3 regions of the Citrobacter werkmanii genome follow, and region 2 is predicted to be linked to each of the others. Evidence: predicted binding sites of a transcription regulator. Region 2 holds the regulator's gene; each other region holds the start of a gene.
The links. The regulator CRP, encoded in region 2, controls carbon source genes, mostly activating them, when cyclic AMP is high. The targets are predictions, from matches to a motif close to ATGTGANNNNNNTCACAT.
Positions count from the first base shown of each region.

Region 1 (5,202 bases), 110 kb from region 2:
AATCTCAGTACATAGTATTGCCGGATGGAGCAGCGCTTATCCGGCCTACAGTAGCCTAACAACGTAGGCCGGATAAGGCGTTTTTGCCGCCATCCGGCAGAATTAAATGAGTAACAAAACGATGAGTCTGAACCTGGTAAGTGAACAATTGCTAGCGGCGAATGGCCTGAAACATCAGGATCTGTTTGCCATTCTGGGCCAACTGGCCGAACGCCGTCTCGATTACGGCGATCTCTATTTTCAGTCGAGCTATCACGAATCCTGGGTTTTAGAAGATCGCATCATTAAAGATGGTTCTTACAATATCGATCAGGGTGTTGGCGTACGCGCCATCAGCGGCGAAAAAACGGGGTTTGCTTATGCAGACCAGATTAGCCTGTTGGCGCTGGAGCAAAGTGCGCATGCTGCCCGGACTATTGTGCGCGACAGTGGTGACGGCAAAGTAAAAACGCTGGGTGCGGTAGAGCATCAGGCGCTTTACACTTCGGTCGATCCGTTACAAAGCATGAGCCGCGAAGAGAAACTGGATATTCTGCGTCGCGTTGACCGCGTTGCGCGTGCTGCTGACAAGCGCGTTCAGGAAGTGACCGCCAGCTTGACCGGTGTTTATGAGCTGATTCTGGTGGCGGCGACCGACGGTACGCTGGCCGCGGATGTCCGTCCACTGGTGCGTTTGTCCGTCAGCGTACAGGTCGAAGAAGACGGTAAACGTGAGCGCGGCGCGAGCGGTGGCGGCGGTCGCTTTGGCTATGACTATTTCCTTGGCGATCTCGATGGTGACGTTCGTGCCGACGCGTGGGCGAAAGAGGCTGTGCGCATGGCGCTGGTCAATCTGTCCGCAGTAGCCGCGCCGGCAGGTACGTTACCGGTGGTACTCGGCGCTGGCTGGCCTGGCGTTCTGCTGCACGAAGCGGTCGGTCATGGTCTGGAAGGCGACTTTAACCGCCGTGGTACCTCGGTATTTAGCGGTCATATGGGTGAACTGGTCGCGTCAGAACTGTGTACCGTAGTGGATGATGGCACAATGGCGGACCGTCGTGGATCCGTGGCTATTGATGACGAAGGTACACCGGGCCAGTACAACGTGCTGATCGAAAACGGTATTCTGAAAGGCTACATGCAGGACAAACTGAATGCGCGCCTGATGGGTGTGGCGCCAACGGGTAACGGACGCCGTGAATCTTACGCGCACCTGCCGATGCCGCGGATGACCAACACCTATATGCTGCCGGGCAAATCCACGCCGCAGGAAATCATTGAATCCGTCGAATACGGCATTTATGCGCCGAACTTCGGCGGTGGTCAGGTGGATATCACCTCCGGGAAATTTGTGTTCTCAACGTCCGAAGCGTATCTGATTGAAAACGGTAAAGTGACCAAACCCGTGAAAGGCGCGACGCTGATTGGCTCCGGTATCGAAGCGATGCAGCAAATTTCGATGGTGGGTAATGATCTGAAACTGGATAACGGCGTAGGCGTTTGCGGTAAAGAAGGGCAAAGCCTGCCGGTGGGCGTGGGCCAGCCGACGCTGAAGGTCGATAATTTGACGGTCGGCGGCACCGCATAGCATCATGATCCAGGCCCGATAAGCGTCAGTGCCATCGGGCATCTTGCCGGATGCGGCGTCAACGCCTTATCCGGCCTGGACTCTTTTATTTCTCTTTCCCTCGACCATACATTCCCTGAAACAGCTGCGCCACATCGACAAAATAATCCGTCAGATAGTTAATCACTACCTGAACCTTAAGCGGCAGTTTGTCTTTTTCGGTGTACAGCGCATAGACCGGACGCGGATCCGACTGGTAGCGGGGAAGCAGGATCTCCACTTCGCCGCGATTGATCTCATTGATCACCCACATCAATGGTACATAGGCAATACCCGCGCCTGCGGCCAGCCAGCGCACCAGCGTCATCGGATCGTTAGTGACGAAGCGCCCTTCTGGAATCAGGCGGGTAGAGATCCCCTCCGGGGCGATAAGCTCGAATTCGTTATCCGGGCGCACGCTATATTCCAGCCATGAGTGATTGCTGAGATCGGCAGGTTTTTCCGGAACGCCAAACTGGGCGAGATAACTTTTAGCGGCGCAGACCACCATCGGCATGGCTCCCAGACGACGTGAAAACAGGCTGGAGTCTTGTAACGCGCCGACGCGGATGACCACGTCCAGGCCATCAGCAATTAAATCCGGTGCCGGGATGCCGGTGACCAGATTTACCGTCAGGCCGGGGTACTCTTTCAGCATTTTCGCCGTCAGCCCGGCGAGGACATTTTGTGCCATGGTTGAAGAACAGCCAATACGCAATGTGCCGATAGGAGTGTTATTAAAGGCATACAGCTGCTCATGCACATCCTGCGCTTCGTGCAGCATTCGACGGCAGCCCTGATAATAAATTTTACCGGCTTCGGTTAGCCCAATGCTGCGCGTACTGCGGTTTAGCAGCTTGACCTGTAGTTCATCTTCCAGTTTAGAGACCGTCTGGCTTATCGATGAAACGCTCATTTGCAGCTGTCTTGCGGCGGCGGTGAAGGAGCCCAGTTCGACAACTTTGGCGAACACCGACATACGTTTTAATCGTTCCATTATTCACTCTGGCTTAAAAGTGATTTAGATCACATAATATAGATAACAGCATAACAGTTACGTTAATATATTATTATTCAAATAACGGCTATGTCGCTCTCGCCTGGCTCTTCCTTGCCCTTTTCTGCGGTGACATACGCTAGAAAATCTATCACCTGCACTCTCTTAAGCTACCAAGGTCAACATGAGTCTGTTTCCCGTTATCGTGGTGTTTGGTCTGTCCTTCCCACCGATTTTTTTCGAATTGCTTTTGTCACTGGCGATTTTCTGGCTGGTGCGCCGGGTGCTGGTTCCAACTGGCATCTATGATTTTGTCTGGCATCCGGCTCTGTTTAACACCGCGCTGTATTGCTGCCTGTTCTATTTAATAACGCGCCTGTTCGTTTGAGGTTGAAGTGAAAACACTAACAAAAAAACTCTCCCGTACGGCCATGACTCTCGTACTGGTCATTCTGGCCTTCATTGCTATTTTTCGCGCATGGGTGTTCTACACCGAGTCGCCGTGGACGCGTGATGCGCGTTTCAGCGCTGATGTCGTCGCCATTGCGCCGGACGTTGCGGGTCTTATTTCCAACGTTAACGTCCATGATAACCAACTGGTGAAAAAGGATCAGGTGCTGTTTACCATCGACCAGCCGCGCTATAAAAAAGCCCTCGAACAGGCTGAAGCCGACGTCTCTTATTACCAGGTTCTGGCGCAGGAAAAACGTCAGGAAGCCGGTCGTCGTAACCGTCTGGGCGTGCAGGCCATGTCTCGTGAAGAGATTGATCAGTCTAACAACGTACTGCAAACCGTATTACACCAGTTGGCGAAGGCGCAAGCGACCCGCGATTTGGCAAAATTGGATCTTGAACGTACCGTTATTCGTGCGCCAGCGGATGGTTGGGTGACTAACCTGAATGTTTACAGCGGCGAATTTATTACCCGAGGCTCCACGGCGGTAGCGCTGGTAAAACAGCACTCGTTCTATGTCCTGGCGTATATGGAAGAAACCAAGCTGGAAGGCGTACGCCCTGGATATCGCGCTGAAATTACCCCGCTTGGTAGCAATAATGTGTTGAAGGGTACCGTTGATAGCGTGGCGGCTGGCGTAACGAATGCCAGCAGCACGCGAGACGCAAAAGGTATGGCGACCATTGATTCCAATCTTGAATGGGTCCGTCTGGCACAGCGTGTACCGGTGCGCATTCGTCTTGATGAGCAGCAGGGAACCCTGTGGCCAGCCGGGACGACGGCTACCGTTGTTATCACCGGTAAGCAGGATCGCGATGCCAGTCAGGAATCCTTCTTCCGTAAAATGGCGCACCGCCTGCGCGAGTTCGGTTAATTGCGATGGGTATTTTTTCCATTGCTAACCAGCATATCCGCTTCGCGGTAAAACTGGCGTGCGCAATTGTCCTGGCGCTGTTCGTTGGTTTTCACTTTCAGCTTGAGACTCCGCGTTGGGCGGTGTTAACCGCAGCAATTGTGGCAGCAGGCCCGGCTTTTGCCGCCGGTGGGGAACCCTATTCAGGCGCCATCCGCTACCGCGGGATGCTGCGTATCGTCGGCACATTTATTGGCTGTATTGCCGCCCTGATCATTATTATCAGCATGATCCGCGCTCCGTTGTTGATGATCCTGGTGTGTTGTATCTGGGCCGGTTTTTGTACCTGGATCTCGTCGCTGGTGAAGATCGAGAATTCCTATGCCTGGGGACTTTCGGGTTATACGGCGCTGATCATCGTCATTACTATCCAGGCTGAACCGTTGTTGACGCCGCAATTTGCACTTGAGCGTTGCAGCGAGATTGTGATGGGGATTGTCTGCGCCATTGTTGCCGATCTGCTCTTTTCGCCCCGCTCGGTGAAACAGGAAATTGATGTCGAACTGGACAGCCTGCTGGTGGCGCAGTATCAGCTTATGCAGTTGTGTATAAAGCATGGCGACAGTGAAGAAGTGGACAAAGCCTGGGGCGATTTAGTCCGTCGAACGGCGGCGCTGGAGGGCATGCGCAGCAACCTCAATATGGAGTCTTCACGTTGGGTGCGTGCTAATCGCAGACTCAAAGCATTAAACACGCTGTCGCTCACGCTCATTACTCAGTCCTGTGAAACTTACCTTATTCAAAATACCCGCCCGGAACTTATCACCGACACCTTCCGCGAGTTGTTCGATACGCCGGTTGAAACGGTGCAGGATGTCCATAAACAGTTGAAGCGGATGCGTCGGGTTATTGTCTGGACTGGCGAACGTGAAACACCGGTAACGATTTATAGCTGGGCAGGTGCGGCGACGCGCTACTTGCTACTGAAACGCGGTGTGGTGAGTAATACAAAAATTAGCGCGACGGAAGAAGAGATCCTGCAAGGCGAGCCGGTAGTGAAAGTGGAGTCCGCCGAGCGTCACCATGCGATGGTCAACTTCTGGCGTACCACGCTCTCCTGTGTGCTGGGCACCTTATTCTGGCTGTGGACTGGCTGGACATCCGGCAGCGGCGCGATGGTTATGATTGCGGTTGTCACCTCGCTGGCAATGCGCCTGCCTAACCCTCGGATGGTGGCGATAGATTTTATCTACGGTACGTTGGCGGCATTACCACTTGGGGCGCTCTATTTTCTGGTGATTATCCCCAATACG
Region 1 is NZ_CP044101.1:4,597,031-4,602,232, reverse strand. It holds gene tldD (metalloprotease TldD) at 122-1,567, shown strand; gene aaeR (HTH-type transcriptional activator AaeR) at 1,653-2,582, opposite strand; gene aaeX (p-hydroxybenzoic acid efflux pump operon protein AaeX) at 2,767-2,970, shown strand; gene aaeA (p-hydroxybenzoic acid efflux pump subunit AaeA) at 2,978-3,910, shown strand; gene aaeB (p-hydroxybenzoic acid efflux pump subunit AaeB) at 3,916-5,202, shown strand, end outside.
Region 1: the regulator CRP is predicted to act here: its motif matches at 2,600-2,617, upstream of aaeR (HTH-type transcriptional activator AaeR).

Region 2 (5,202 bases):
GATGGCGGCGCGAGCGCCTTATCCGGCCTACAGGGTAAGGTGTGATTCGTAGGCCGGATAAGCGTAGCGCATCCGGCAGCCGATCTTAGCCTTTCATGTCCCGCAACCGACGGCTAAGCCAGATCCCGTGGTGGGGTCGTTGACGCCATGCTACCGACGAAATGGTGTGCATGGTGTTCAGATGCCCCAATATTCGCTGCAGATGCTGCTCCAGGGTGCTTAATGGACCGTGGGACAGCATTTCAGGCGCTTCGAGAATATTCACATCGCCCGAGCTTCCCGGTCCGTCATACTCCAGCCGCTGCTGACAGCGCTGGAGCGCAATCTCGCAGGACTCCAGATACCGCTGCGCCAAATCCGGCGTCAGCATCGTATGTTCCCTTGCCAGTGTGGTCATCGCGTTGATGTGTTCGACAATAAACTGGCTGTGCGTGACCCACAGTTTCATATCCGCCAGATAGTGCGAGTTGAATCCCGGCTCCTGCATTGCCTGATTCAGTGAGTTAAACAGCGTGTTATGCGCCTGGTTGACCCGCATGCGTTGATACGCCAGCGGCGTGGCCTGCGGATCGTTGCTGAGGATCAGGCGAATAGCCTCCTGGTCGGCTTCTAACGCATCGTGGGCGTTCTTACGCAACAGACCACTCTGCCACTGTGGCCACAGCCAGAGCGTGCCGCCAAAGGCGATTAAGCAGCCAATCACCGTGTCGACAAACCGCGGCACGATAAATTGTTCCCCGTTCAGCGTCAGCAGTTGCAGGGTGTACACCGCCGTAACCGTAAAGCCGACGGTGGCCCAGCCGTAGTTTTTGCGAATGATCAGATAGCTGCCTAACGTGATCAGCAACATGCCTGCCAGCGTGAAGCCTTCCTGAATATGAAAGTGCAATGTGACGCCCGCAATCACCAGTCCGACGAGCGTACCCACCGAACGATGCAAAATACGCACCCGGGTCGCCCCATAGCCATTTTGCGTGACGAACAGGATCGTCATCAAAATCCAGTAAGGTTTAGGCAGATGTAAGGCGCTGCCCATCAGGCTGGCGATACTCAGCATGACGCTGATGCGCCCGGCGTTACGCAGTGCCGGGGATTTCAACGACAGATAGTTTTTCAGCGCCGGGATCAACGGCAACCGCCGCTGTTTGTCCGCCATCAAATCTCGGGCATACAGCGGGCGCTGGGTCCGTAGCACGCGGGCGATACGGCTGAAGTGCCAATAGCAAAACTGTCCTACCGGATTATCCGGATGCTGGTTGGCGATTTTCTCCAGCGAGCCAATCTGCTTTTCCATTGAGAAACGGGTCGGTAATCGGTGATACAAGATATCATCGGCCAGGACGCGCAGGCGGGCGGCGACGGTGCGCGCGTTCCAGCGAATCACCTGTTCCGCGTGGCTTCGCTCGACCAACTTTTGCACCTCTTCCGGCTGATGCAGGCTAACTGAAATATGTTCCTGCAAATCGAGCGCTTCCTGAAAGGCACGCAACAGTCGCTTGTATTCATTATTGTGATGCGCCGACAGCATGTGCATTTGCTGGTAGCACTGGGTAATCAAATCCACCGCTTTTTGTTGACGAACCAGTAGCGGAGGCAGCGCTTTTTCTGGATCGGCATGCTGGGTCAGCAGACTGTACTTGGCCTCACAGTAATCGGCTAATTCGCGGTACAGCAGGCTAAGCGATTCACGCAGTGGCTGCTCACGCCACATCCAGAACCAGAACCAGTTGAACAGACCGTACCACAACGTACCCAGTGCATAGATCAGCAATGGCTCCCAGACGGGCATGTTCCCGGCAAGGCTTAGCGTGAAAATTGCCGCGATGAGTGAGGCTGGCAGCAGTCGCGCATGCAACGGGCTTAGCTCGGCGGTTACGCCAAGAATTAGCGTCAGGCCGGTGAGGATGAGCGGCAGTGGTATATCTTGCGCCAGCAGTAACTGCATGATCAGGCTGCAACCGGCAAACAGCGATGCGCCAATAACTAAACGTTTAAAAAAGCGTTTATGCGGGGTATCAAGACCGGCAATGTTGCAACAGGCAGGGACGAGGGAAAACAGAAGCCCCAGATGAAGCTGACCAATGATAAGACCGACGGCCACAGGTAAACACAGCACCAGCGTCTGCCGTAGTGCGTAGTTGATCTCGGGGTGATAAATCAGTCTTCGCCACATCGGAACAAACAAAAATGGCGCGCTACCGGGTAACGCGCCATTTCGATGGGATTAACGTGTGCCGTAAACGACAATGGTCTTACCGTGAGCGGAGATCAGGTTCTGATCTTCCAGCATCTTCAGAATACGACCAACGGTCTCACGGGAGCAGCCAACGATCTGGCCGATTTCCTGGCGGGTGATTTTAATCTGCATACCGTCCGGGTGAGTCATCGCGTCAGGCTGTTTTGCCAGATTCAGCAGAGTCTGGGCAATACGGCCGGTGACGTCGAGGAAGGCAAGGTTGCCTACTTTTTCAGACGTGACCTGCAGGCGACGAGCCATCTGAGAAGACAGGCGCATCAGAATATCCGGGTTGACCTGGATTAATTGGCGAAATTTTTTGTAGGAAATTTCAGCGACTTCACATGCGGTTTTGGCCCGTACCCAAGCGCTACGTTCCTGGCCTTCTTCGAAGAGGCCTAATTCACCAATAAAATCGCCCTGATTCAGATAAGAAAGGATCATTTCTTTCCCTTCTTCATCTTTGATCAGCACTGCCACTGAGCCTTTAACGATGTAATACAACGTTTCCGCTTTTTCACCCTGGTGAATCAGCGTGCTCTTCGATGGGTACTTATGAATATGGCAATGAGACAAGAACCATTCGAGAGTCGGGTCTGTTTGCGGTTTGCCAAGCACCATGCGCGGTTATCCTCTGTTATAAGCTGTCTCCAGAGCCAGAAAACGACGCTGCCTCTGGGTTTGCAAAAATGTGCTTCCCGCTACCTGGGAAGGGGGCTACTAAAAATATACTGCAGCCTGTAATGTGATGTCCTCTGCATACATGCAGTACGTCAATGTATTACTGTAGCATCCCGACTGTTTTAGCATAGCTTTCGCCGTGTGTCTCCTGGTGTCTCGCTTCAGCATGACGCAGGTCGCCTTCCGTTGCGAGAATTGTTATGTACGCGTAATCTGTCAGGAAAATTGAAACATTGGAGTTACGAAATATGCAAGCGCGTGTAAAGTGGGTTGAGGGGTTAACCTTCCTCGGTGAGTCCGCCTCTGGCCACCAAATTTTGATGGACGGTAACTCCGGTGATAAAGCGCCGAGCCCGATGGAAATGGTATTAATGGCTGCAGGCGGTTGTAGCGCTATCGATGTGGTGTCGATCCTGCAAAAGGGTCGTCAGGATGTGACCAACTGCGAAGTGAAGCTCACCTCTGAGCGCCGTGAAGAAGCGCCGCGTTTGTTTACCCACATTAATTTGCATTTCATCGTCACCGGCAACGATCTGAAAGAGGCGTCGGTCTCCCGCGCCGTCGATCTCTCGGCGGAAAAATATTGTTCCGTGGCATTGATGCTGGAAAAGGCGGTGAATATTACCCACTCCTATGAAGTGGTTGCTGCGTAATACGTGATGCCCGATAAGCGTAGCGCCATCGGGCACATTCCGTACCTCACTCTATCTTTTTACCTTCCATCAGTCGCTGAACCAGCGGCAGCATAATCAATTCCATCGCCAGACCCATTTTGCCGCCAGGTACGACTAATGTATTGATGTGGGAAATGAATGAGCCTTGCAGCATGGCCAGAAGCCACGGAAAGTCGATCCCTTCCAGATTACGAAAATGAATGACCACAAAGCTTTCATCCAGCGACGGAATGCTCTTGGCGGCAAAGGGGTTTGAGGTATCGACGGTGGGTACGCGCTGAAAGTTAATGTGCGTACGGGAAAACTGCGGCGTGATGTAATTGATGTAATCGTCCATTGAGCGCACAACCGAGTCCATCACCGCTTCACGCGAGTGTCCACGCTCGCTGGTATCGCGGGTCAGTTTCTGGATCCATTCCAGGTTAACGATCGGCACCACACCGACCAGAAGGTCGACATGCCGGGCCACATTTTGCTGTGGGGTGACGACGCCGCCGTGTAGCCCTTCATAGAACAGGACATCCGTCGGTTCAGGCAATGGCTGCCAGGGGGTAAACGTTCCCGGGACCTGATTCCACGGTACGGCTTCATCGTAGGTGTGCAGATATTTACGCGACTGACCTTTTCCCGTCTGGCCGTATTCAATGAAGGTTTGTTCCAGCAGACCAAAGTCATTGGCTTCGGGCCCGAAATAACTGATATGTCGCCCGGCATCGCGCGCTTTGCGAATCGCCATATCCATTTCCGGACGGGTATAGCGATGAAAACTGTCACCTTCCACCTCGGCGGCGCGCAGATTTAGCTGCGCGAAAATTTTACGAAACGCGAGGCTGGTGGTGGTGGTCCCCGCGCCGCTGGATCCTGTTACCGCAATCACCGGATGTTTGGCAGACATAACAACTCCATGAATAGGTTGATTTTTTATTATAGTCGGCCGTCGGCTACGAATTACTGGTGAATCTGCTTCCTCGGCATGATGTTGACCGTTTCATGCAGTTCGGACCACACCAGGACGGCTTCACCTGATTGTAGTTGGCGTTTGACGTCGGCGACTTTTTGTTCGAGCGAACGTTCATGTTCACCATAATCGGTACCTTCGCGCAAGACAAAGCTTTCAATCAGATTGTCCAGCGCGTCCGGGGAGATGTCTTGCCAGGGGATAATCATGATGACGCCTCCAGATACGTTGTCAGCCAGTCGGGAATTCTGGATTCCAGCCACATCTCAGGGCGGCGCACTGTGCCGCCAATAAATCCGACGTGTCCGCCGTGTTCAGTCAACTGATACTCCACCTGTGAGGGCAGGTTTTCCGGTTCAGGGATCACGTGATGATCCATAAACGGATCGTCCTTGGCATGGATAATCAGCGTCGGTTTGGCGATCTGATTAAGCAATGGCATGGCGCTACACTGGCGGTAATAGTCTATAGCATCGGCAAAACCGTGGATTTTGGCAGTGATGAGATCGTCAAAATCACGAATGCGACGCAGGGATTTCAACTGGGTCAGACTCACCGGCAACGAACCCGGATAGGCCTGTAGCTTACGCGAGGCGTTAGCTTTCAACAGATTGAGCAGATAGCGCTGGTAGACGCGTGAGAACCCCTTCTCC
Region 2 is NZ_CP044101.1:4,710,065-4,715,266, reverse strand. It holds gene FOB24_RS23280 (YccS/YhfK family putative transporter) at 86-2,173, opposite strand; gene crp (cAMP-activated global transcriptional regulator CRP) at 2,225-2,857, opposite strand; gene FOB24_RS23270 (OsmC family protein) at 3,166-3,570, shown strand; gene FOB24_RS23265 (phosphoribulokinase) at 3,617-4,486, opposite strand; gene FOB24_RS23260 (YheU family protein) at 4,540-4,758, opposite strand; partial or broken gene FOB24_RS23255 (hydrolase) at 4,755-5,202, opposite strand, start outside.

Region 3 (5,202 bases), 580 kb from region 2:
TTTTGACTAAAACCTCAGCGGATTTCTCAGCGGTATCGATCAAACCGAATGCTTCATCGAGGGAGGGGCCGCTGCCGAACACACCATGGAACGGCCACAGAACAAGCGAATGCTTCTGCATTTCCTGCGCGGTCGCCTGGCCGATTTCATCCGTACCCGGCACCATCCACGGCAAAATGCCGACGCCATCCGGGAACACCACCAGGCACTCGGTGCTGCCTTCCCACAGTTTGCGGGTGATCAGCGCGGTGTTGTTTTCCAGCACATAGGTCAGGGCGATCAGGTTGGTGGCGTGGCAGTGCATGATCACGCGATCTTTGCCGTTCGTCGCTTTAATGCGTTCGCAGTGAGAGAGGAAGTGGGCTGGCAATTCGGAGGTTGGCACCGCTTCGTGGGTCAGGCCCCAAAGGATGTGATAGCCCGCACCGTCGCTGTCCACTTTCACTACGCCTAAATTTGCCGCCGGATCGAGCTGAACGTTACGGAAAAATTTACCCGAGCCGGTGACGATAAATGGCGTATTCGCCAGCAATGGCATGGGTTGACTCAGCGCAATATAGCGCGGTTTGTCGTGGAAATCGCCGCTAAATGGCGCGATGTCTGCTTCATCCAGGCGCAGCGTCAGGTTGCCGCCGTTACGTTCATCCCAGCCTTTCAGCCACGCATCGGATGTGGCTTTGATCATTCCCTGGACAAACCAGGAATGAGTAATGTTCTGCATGTTCGGTGCTCCCATTTATTGCCCGAAGATTATCGGGTCTTACGTAGGCCGGATAAGCGCAGCGCCATCCGGCAATCGTGTTTTATTTATTGCCGGATGGCGACGCGGGGCGTCTTATCCGGCCTACAGATCAGGTGTCGCTATCAGCTACGTTTGCTCAGGATCTCTTTTTCATAGGCGCGAACGCTATCCAGCCACTGGCTGCCCGCTGGCGTGTCGTGGCGCTGACAATACATTTCCCAGACGGCCTGCCACGGCAGTGATTTTTGTTCTTCCAGCAGGGCCAGACGTGCGGTGTAGTCGCCGCTGGTTTCGAGCTGACGCAGTTGCTCGGTTGGTTCTAACAGCGCGCGCAGCAGGGCTTTTTTCATATTGCGGGTGCCGATAACCCATGCCGCGATGCGGTTAATGGAAGCGTCGAAGAAGTCGAGACCGATGTGTACGCGATCAAACAGGTTGTGGCGGACGATTTCGCTGGCAATAGCCTGAGTTTCATCATCCAGCAGCACCACGTGATCGCTGTCCCAGCGCACCGGACGACTGACGTGCAGCAGCAGGCGCGGTACATACAGCATGGCGGCGGAGATTTTGTCGGAAATCACTTCAGTCGGATGGAAGTGTCCCGCATCCAGGCACAGCGCGGTCTGGCGGCTGGTGGCGTAGCCCATATAGAACTCGTTGGAGCCGACGGTGTAGCTTTCGGCGCCGATGCCAAACAGCTTGCTCTCAACGGCGTCAATATGGTGCGCCGGGTCGAGTTGCTCGCTGATCACTTCGTCCAGTGCTTCCAGCAGTCGCTGGCGCGGCGCTAAACGGTCAACGGTGATATCTTTCATACCGTCCGGGATCCAGATATTCATTACCGACGGCGTACCCAACTGTTCGCCAAAATACGCCGAGACGCGACGGCTGGCTTTGCAGTGGTCAATCCAGAACTGGCGAATGTGGTCATCGGCATGGGCCAGCGTGAAGCCGTCGGCGCTCAGCGGATGAGAAAAGCAGGACGGGTTGAAATCCAGCCCTAACTGGTTTGCTTTCGCCCACTCAACCCAGTTTTTGAAGTGTTCCGGTTTGATTTGGTCGCGGGCAACCGGCGTATCGGATTCCAGATAGATCGCATGCAGATTCAGGCGTTTTGGACCCGGTATCAGGCTCAGCGCCTGCTCCAGATCGGCACGCAGTTCGGTCGCGTTGCGCGCTTTGCCCGGATAGTTGCCGGTAGCCTGAATTCCGCCTGTGAGCGAGCCTTCCGGGTTTTCGAAACCGGCGACGTCATCGCCCTGCCAGCAGTGCATGGAGACCGGCAGACGATCGAGCTGGCGTAAGGCCGCCTCGACATCAATGCCTACTGCGGCGAAACGCAATTTTGCCAGTTCCCAGGCTTGTTCAAGTTGAGTAGTCATGCGCAAAGCTCCTTTGTCTGTCGTAGTGATTGAAACTGCGCCTGGTAGCGGGCAATTTCACTTTCCGGATTAGGAATGAAGGTGGTCAGGTCGTAGTTGGCGCGCACTACCTGACGGAAATCATCGACGTTGTTAAGCTCGTCCAGCGTCATCAACTGGATGCCGATGTTGCCGAGCGTGGAGGCCTCAATCGGCCCGGACATAACGCGAATACCGCAGGCATCCGCGCACAGCTGATTCAGTAACGCGTTCTGGCAACCGCCACCAACAATGTGCAATTGGCTAAACGCTGCACCACGCAGGTCCGCCAGCTCTTGCAGAATGTCGGCATACAGCAGCGCCAGGCTGTCGAAGATACAGCGCGCCAGTTCGGCGTTTTGCAGAGGAACAGGTTGGCCCGATTCACGACAGGCCGCCTGAATTTCCGCACTCATATCGTCGGGGTTGATAAAGCGATCGTCGTTCGGGTTTATCAGGAACTGGCAAGCCGGCAGCGCTTGCGTTTCGGTGATAAGCGTTGGCAGGTCGTCGATCTGACGCTCTTTTAATACGCGCTGGAGCAGCCATAGTCCCATGATATTTTTCAGTACCCGGTAGCGCCCTTCCGCGCCGCCTTCGTTGGTAATATTCGCCGTCAACGCCGCATCGTTGGTATACGGCGTTCTGCTCTCAAACCCCATCAGCGACCAGGTGCCGGAAGAGAGATACGCGCTGTTTTTATCGGCGAGCGGCGAAGCAATGACCGCGCTGGCCGTGTCGTGACTGGCAACCGCCACGACCGGAATTTGATTTTTCTGCGGGCAAATCCAGTGGCCAATGACGTTCCCCGGATGCGTCGGGCGACCAAACCAGGCTTTGTCTGCCCCGGTCCACGCCAGCAGCGTGTCGTCCCAGTCGTCGGTATTGATATTGACTAACTGGGTGGTGGTGGCATTGGTGTATTCCCAGTTCATTTCACCGGTCAGGCGAAAACTGAAGTAGTCGGGGATCAGCAGGGCATGCGCCACCTGCGGGAGCAATTCTGGTTGCTGTTCAACCAGCGCGCGCAACTGATACAGGGTGTTAAAGGGGAGAAATTGAATACCGCTACGCCGGTAAATCTCGTTTTTACCCGGTTGCACCATCGCCTGCGACATAATGCCTGTCGTGCGATTATCACGGTAAGAGATCGGCAGACCGACGCGCTGACCGGCGTTATCGACCAGCACGTAATCCACACCCCAGGTATCAATGCCGATGCTGTCTATCAGAATGCCTTCATCGCAGACTTTCTTCAGACCCAGACGAATGTCGTTTTCCAGGCTGTCGATGTCCCAGGTGTCAAAACCGTCCGTTTTTTGTAGGCAGTTAACGAAGCGGTGGATTTCACGCAGCGTCAGGGTGCGGTGTTTACTGTCGTAACGCGCCAGCATTACGCGCCCGCTGGATGCGCCGAGATCGACAGCGACACAATGGCGAAAAGTCATAGCGAGGTCCTTCTGAGTTTTATTGCACTCAGTCTAAGAACCCCCGATAAGACGTACCTTCTTAACAGTGACAGGCACAATTAGCGGCTGGCAACATGGCAAAGGTGAACGTGATGATGTTCACAGTTTCTACTCATGGGGCGGATTCGGGCAGATGTGACGCCTTCCGCAATTCCCGATCTTTCCCACCGTATCTTGAAGAATTGACCATGTTTACGCACTTTGGCGTCAAAAATTTAAGGTGAGGGTAGTAACCCTTAATTACTATTCAGCCATATTCGCTAAACAGGGGGAGCCGTCATGACTGTACTGCATTGCGTAGACTTTTTTCCGACAGGTAAAGCGCCAGTGGCTATTGAACCGCGGCTTCCTCAACCCGCGTTTCCTGAACATCATCATGATTTTCATGAAATTGTGGTGGTCGAGCATGGTACGGGGATCCACGTGTTCAACGGGCAACCGTATGCCATCAGCGGTGGTACGGTGTGTTTCGTCCGCGATCATGACCGGCATTTATATGAACATACTGACAATTTGTGTCTGACCAATGTCCTGTATCGCTCCCCGGATGCGTTTCAATTTTTAGCCGGGCTGAATCAGCTTTTACCTCAGGAACAGAATGGGCAGTATCCATCCCATTGGCGGGTAAACCAGGGGGTATTACAGCAGGTCCGACAGTTGGTGGGGCAAATGGAAGCGCTCGGTGAAGGAATGGATACGCCGACGGCGGCAAATCGTGAAATTCTGTTTATGCAGCTACTGGTCGTGTTGCGTAAAAGCAGCCTGATGGCAGCGGCAACCGATAACGACGCGCGGCTTAACCTTCTGATGGCGTGGCTGGAAGATAACTTTGCTGACGAGGTGTGTTGGGAGGCGCTGGCCGAAAAGTTTTCGCTCTCTTTGCGTACACTGCACCGCCAGCTTAAACAACAAACGGGATTGACGCCCCAGCGCTACCTTAACCGCCTGAGGCTTATTAAAGCGAGACATCTGCTTCGTCATAGTGAGGACAGCGTGACGGATATCGCGTATCTCTGCGGTTTCGGCGACAGTAATCACTTTTCGACGCTTTTTCGCCGGGAGTTTAATTGGTCGCCACGCGATATTCGTCAGGGGCGCGATCTCATTGCGGGAAGCAGCCTGCAGTAACGCGAAAGCTATCAACGTTTTTTACCGCCGAATCTCAGATAATCATGTTCCTTAACGCCGGATGGCAGGGAATATTGTGATGGCGAATCAGCTAATCCTTCTGACATCAGACTTTTTCGCGCATGAACAGCAGGCTGTCGCCGTGGCTGACCGTTATCCGCAGGATGTCTTTGCGGAACATACCCATGAATTTTGCGAGCTGGTCCTGGTCTGGCGCGGCAATGGTCTGCATGTTCTTAACGATCGTCCGTACCGGATAACCCGTGGCGATCTGTTTTACATTCGCGCTGAAGACAAACATTCCTACACTTCCGTAAATGACCTAGTTTTGCAAAATATCATCTACTGCCCGGAGCGGTTAACGCTGAATGTTGACTGGGAAGGGGCGATCCCCGGATTTAACGGTACGCCACGGCAGCCGCACTGGCGACTCGGCAGCGTTGGCATGACTCAGGCCAGGCAG
Region 3 is NZ_CP044101.1:358,689-363,890, forward strand. It holds gene rhaD (rhamnulose-1-phosphate aldolase) at 1-721, opposite strand, end outside; gene rhaA (L-rhamnose isomerase) at 865-2,124, opposite strand; gene rhaB (rhamnulokinase) at 2,121-3,590, opposite strand; gene rhaS (HTH-type transcriptional activator RhaS) at 3,891-4,739, shown strand; gene rhaR (HTH-type transcriptional activator RhaR) at 4,819-5,202, shown strand, end outside.
Region 3: the regulator CRP is predicted to act here: its motif matches at 3,699-3,716, upstream of rhaB (rhamnulokinase).